Regions from separate parts of the Mesorhizobium maamorense genome, predicted to be linked through region 1. Evidence: predicted binding sites of a transcription regulator. Region 1 holds the regulator's gene; the other holds the start of a gene.
The links. The regulator PhoB, encoded in region 1, activates phosphate uptake and scavenging genes when phosphate is short. The targets are predictions, from matches to a motif close to TGTCATNNANCTGTCAT.
Positions count from the first base shown of each region.

Region 2: ppk2 (polyphosphate kinase 2) is a predicted target of PhoB. The motif match lies at 1,129-1,145, and genes of this name have one in related genera.

Region 1 is NZ_CP173356.1:5,042,403-5,044,871, reverse strand. Features, by position in the region: gene pstB (phosphate ABC transporter ATP-binding protein PstB) at 1-411, shown strand, start outside; gene phoU (phosphate signaling complex protein PhoU) at 437-1,144, shown strand; gene phoB (phosphate regulon transcriptional regulator PhoB) at 1,164-1,853, shown strand; gene ACIU1A_RS25175 (ROK family protein) at 1,861-2,469, opposite strand, start outside.
Region 2 is NZ_CP173356.1:1,697,661-1,700,129, forward strand. Features, by position in the region: partial or broken gene ACIU1A_RS08585 (aldo/keto reductase) at 1-1,012, opposite strand, end outside; gene ppk2 (polyphosphate kinase 2) at 1,252-2,172, shown strand; gene ACIU1A_RS08595 (dihydrofolate reductase family protein) at 2,263-2,469, opposite strand, start outside.

The sequences.
Region 1 (2,469 bases):
AGCAAGGCGGAGATGGACGGCCGTGTCGAGCAGGCGCTGAAGCGCGCGGCACTGTGGAGCGAGGTCAAGGACAAGCTCAACGCCAGCGGCCTCAGCCTTTCGGGCGGCCAGCAGCAGCGCCTCTGCATCGCCCGCACGGTGGCGGTGAAGCCGGAGGTCATCCTGCTCGACGAGCCTGCCTCGGCGCTCGATCCGCTGTCGACCGCCAAGATCGAGGAGCTGATCGACGAGTTGCAGGCCGATTATACGATCGTCATCGTCACCCACAACATGCAGCAGGCGGCGCGCGTGTCGAAGCAGACCGCCTTCATGTATCTGGGCGAGCTGGTCGAGTTCGACCGCACCGAGAAGATCTTCACGTCGCCCCGCGAGAAGCGCACGCAGGACTATATCACCGGCCGCTTCGGCTGATCCCAGGCATACGAGGACCAAGATCATGGCCGAACACACAGTCGCAGCCTTTGACGAAGATCTCGGACAGATCAGCAGGCTGATCCGCGACATGGGCGATCTCGCCTCATCGATGGTCGGCGGCGCGACCAAGGCGCTCCTGAATTCCGACAACGCGCTCGCCCAGCGCGTCGTCTCCGACGACGCGATCATGGATGCGCGCCAGCGCGAACTCGACGACCGCGCCATCACCCTGATCGCCAAGCGGCAGCCCATGGCGGACGATCTGCGCCATGTCGTCGGCTCGATCCGCATGGGCGGCGATCTCGAACGCATCGGCGATCTCGCCAAGAACATCGCCAAGCGCGTCGGCACCGTCGGCCTTGCCGCCACGCCGCGCGACCTGTCGCACTCCATCGACGCCATGGCGCAGCTTGTGCTGATCCAGGTGCAAGGCGTGATCGAGGAGTATGCGGCGCGCGATGCCGCGGCACTTGCGAAGCTGCGCGCCGACGATGAACGCATCGACGTCAAATACACGTCGGTCTTCCGCGAGCTGCTGACCTACATGATGGAGGATCCGCGCAACATCACCGCCTGCACGCATCTTTTGTTCTGCGCCAAGAATCTCGAGCGCATCGGCGATCACGTGACCAACATTGCCGAAAATGCCTATTATGTGCTGACCGGCACGCAATTGCCCGCCAATCGCCCGAAGCAGGACGAGACGGCGATGTCGGCGCCAGCGGCTTGACGGCAGGGGTGACCAGTCGATGATCGCGCCACGCATCATGGTGGTGGAGGACGAGGAGCCGCTGGGTGTGCTGCTCCGTTACAATCTGGAATCGGAGGGTTATCAGGTAGAGGTGGTGACGCGCGGCGACGAAGCCGAGATCCGCTTGCAGGAGAATGTCCCTGACCTTCTTGTGCTCGACTGGATGGTGCCGGCGGTGTCCGGCATCGAGCTCTGCCGCCGTCTCCGGATGCGGCCCGAGACCGAGCGGCTGCCGATCATCATGCTGACGGCGCGCGGCGAGGAAAGCGACCGGGTGCGCGGTCTCTCCACCGGCGCCGACGACTATCTGGTCAAGCCGTTCTCAACGCCGGAATTCATGGCACGCGTCAAGGCGCTGCTGCGCCGCGCCAAGCCCGAAGTTCTGTCCAGCGTGCTCAAGGTTGGCGACATCGTGCTCGACCGTGAATCGCACCGGGTCTACCGCAAGAAAAGCGAGATCCGGCTCGGGCCGACCGAGTTCCGCCTGCTCGAATTCATGATGCGACATCCGGGCCGCGTGTTCTCGCGCAGTCAGCTGCTCGACAATGTCTGGGGCGAAACGATCTATATCGACGAGCGCACCGTGGACGTGCATGTCGGCCGGCTGCGCAAGGCGGTCAACAACGGCCGCATGCCTGACGTGATCCGCACCATTCGGGGCGCGGGGTACGCGATCCGCGAAGACTAGGGATATGTCACGCAACGTTCTCGCCTATGCCTGATTTCGCCTGTGCCCCCGGCGCGAAAATTTCCTGGTCGACGAAGGTTAGCGCGCGCATGGCGCAGCCCTCGCGGATCAGCGGCAGTTCGTTCGGCTCGGTGTCGAAGGAAATCGATTTCGAGTGCTGGCCGCCGGCGGTCTGGGCAATGGCCTCGCGCAGAGCCGGCTCGATCAGGTCGAAGGCGGCGGCGCTGACGCCGACCATGGCGACCGGCGCCGGATCGATCAGCGCAAACAGGCTGCCAAGGCCGTAACCCAGCGCCTCGCCGGCCTTGCGGTAGGCTTCGCGCTCCGGCCCGTCCTTTTCGCGCGCCGAGGCCGCCAGGGTGCGCATGTCGGCGTCGCTGACGTCGACGGGCTCGGTGTCCTCGCCAAGCTGCCTCGCGTTGCGCCAGATGGCATAGTTGCCGGCATAGGCCTCGACGCAGCCGCGCCGCCCGCAGCGGCAGAGCGCCCCGCCGGGGCGATGGATCATGTGGCCGAACTCGCCCCCGGATGAATGGGTGCCGGTGAACAGTTCACCCTTCAGCACCAGGCCCATGCCGATGCCGTGCGACAAAAGTATGGCGATGAAGTCGTCGCG
Region 2 (2,469 bases), 3.3 Mb from region 1:
CGGCGCCGAAACGCTCCTTTGCCGTCAGCTGCTGATGCCAATAGGGATAGAGCAGGGGCGGGCGGCTGACCGCGTCGAGGCGATCACGTTCCTCGCCGGCCAGCGTCAGGCTGGCCGCCGCGATATTGTCCCTGAACTGGGCCTCGTTGCGCCCGCCGATCACAAGCGAGCTGATAGCCGGCCGGCCAAGCAGCCAGGCAAGCGCCACCTGTGCGGCGGACACACCGCGGGCCTTACCGATTTCGACCAGCACATCGACGATCCGCCACAGCCGGTCCTCGTCGCGGATTGGCGGTTCGGACCAGCCGGCGACCTGGCGCGCGGTCGGGCTGTCACGGTGATACTTGCCCGACAGCAGGCCTCCCGCCAGTGGGCTCCACACCAGCACGCCCAATCCCTAGTCGACCGAGATCGGCAGCAGCTCGTATTCGGCTTCGCGTGCTTCGAGCGTGTAGTGGATCTGCTGGGTGACGAAGCGCGGCTGATGGCGGGTGTCACTGATGGAGAGCGCCTTCATCACCTGCCAGCCGGAATAGTTGGAGCAGCCGATATAGCGGATCTTCCCCTGGCCGACCAGCGTGTCGAGCGCGGCGATGGTCTCTTCGAGTGGCGTCACGCCGTCCCATTCGTGCAGGAAATAGATATCGATGACGTCGGTCTTGAGCCGCTTAAGGCTTTTCTCGCATTCGCGGATCAAATGATGGCGCGACAGGCCTTCGTCATTGGGACCGTCGCCGATGCGCATGCGCGCCTTGGAGGCGATCAGCACGTCGTTCCTGCGCTTGCCGCCGAGTGCCTCGCCGATGATCTCCTCCGACAGGCCGTCCGAATAGACATTGGCCGTGTCGATGAGATTGATGCCGGCATCAATGCACAGATCGATCATGCGCTTCGCCTCGGCGAGATCGCTGTTGCCCACAGCCGCGAACGGGCCGGCGCCGCCAAAGGTCATGGTGCCCATCGTCAGCGCCGAAACCTTCAGGCCGGAACGGCCGAGAGTGCGGTATTCCATGTCAGTCCTCGCGATTGAGAAGAATGGCCCGATCAGGTTGCTGGATTTGTAGGACAATCCGTGCGGCTTGTCGCCCTCCGGCCCCAGCACACCGATGAGCGGCCGTGGCGTGCCCCTGCAATAAAACCGTCATTGCCGGCCTATACTCAGTCGATCAGGGCGTTGCGCGCCGCCGTCAGGACGCGACCAGTGCGCCCGGTCGTTGCCGGAGGCGGCAGCTTGCAGATGGAGGAACACCGATGAATGAATCCATACCCAAGTCCGGCGCCCGGGACTGGCTGGAAGCCGAACTCGCCGACACGCTCGACGAGGACTATGAACTGGAGATGTCGGAACCGGCGCTGTCGCTGGAGATCGCCAGGATCTACAAGAACGCGCATCCGCCTTCTATCGACCGCATGCAGTATTTTCGCGACCTGATCGGGCTGCAATCCGAGCTGATCAAGCTGCAATCCTGGGTCGCCTACCACAAGAAGAAGCTTGTGGTGATCTTCGAAGGCCGCGATTCGGCTGGCAAGGGCGGCGTCATCAAGCGCATCACCCAGCGGCTCAACCCGCGGATCTGCCGCTTCGTGGCGCTTCCGGCACCGACCGAGCGAGAGACGTCGCAATGGTATTTCCAGCGTTATGTGCCGCACCTGCCGGCCGGCGGCGAGATCGTTCTGTTCGACCGCTCCTGGTACAACCGTTCCGGCGTCGAGCGGGTGATGGGTTTCGCTGGGCCCGATCAGGTGGAGGAATTCTTCCGTGACGTGCCGGAGTTCGAGCGCATGCTGGTCCGTTCGGGCATCACGCTGGTCAAATACTGGTTCTCGATCACCGACGAGGAACAACAGATGCGCTTCCTGATGCGCATCCACGATCCGATGAAGCAGTGGAAGCTGTCGCCGATGGACCTGCAGTCGCGGGTGCGCTGGGAACAGTACACCAAGGCCAAGGAAGAGACCTTCGCCCGTACCAACATTCCGGAGGCGCCCTGGTTCATCGTCGAGGGCAACGACAAGAAGCGCGCCCGGCTGAACTGCATCGACCACCTCTTGCAGCAGGTTCCCTATGAAGAGGTGCCGCACGAGGAGATCACGCTGCCCGAGCGGGTCTTCAATCCCGAATACGAGCGCCAGGTGCTGCCGCGCGAGCTCTACGTGCCCGAGAAGTATTGAACGAGAGTTTGTCCTTCTCCCCGTATAGTGACGGGGAGAAAGGATCTGCACCAAGGGTTGCCAATTCCCACTGTCGCAGACAACTAATTCCTAAGTCCGCTTGATGACGACATGCGTGGCAAGCGGCGTCGCTACTTGTTCGCTGCACGCGTAGCCGAGCTTCGGCATATCAATCCCGGCGAAGAGGTGCTCGCCGGAGCCGAGCAGCACCGGCGAGATCGCCAGATGCATCTCGTCGATGAGCCTCTCCTGGAGGTACTGCCGGATGGTGGCGACGCCGCCGCCGACCCGCACATC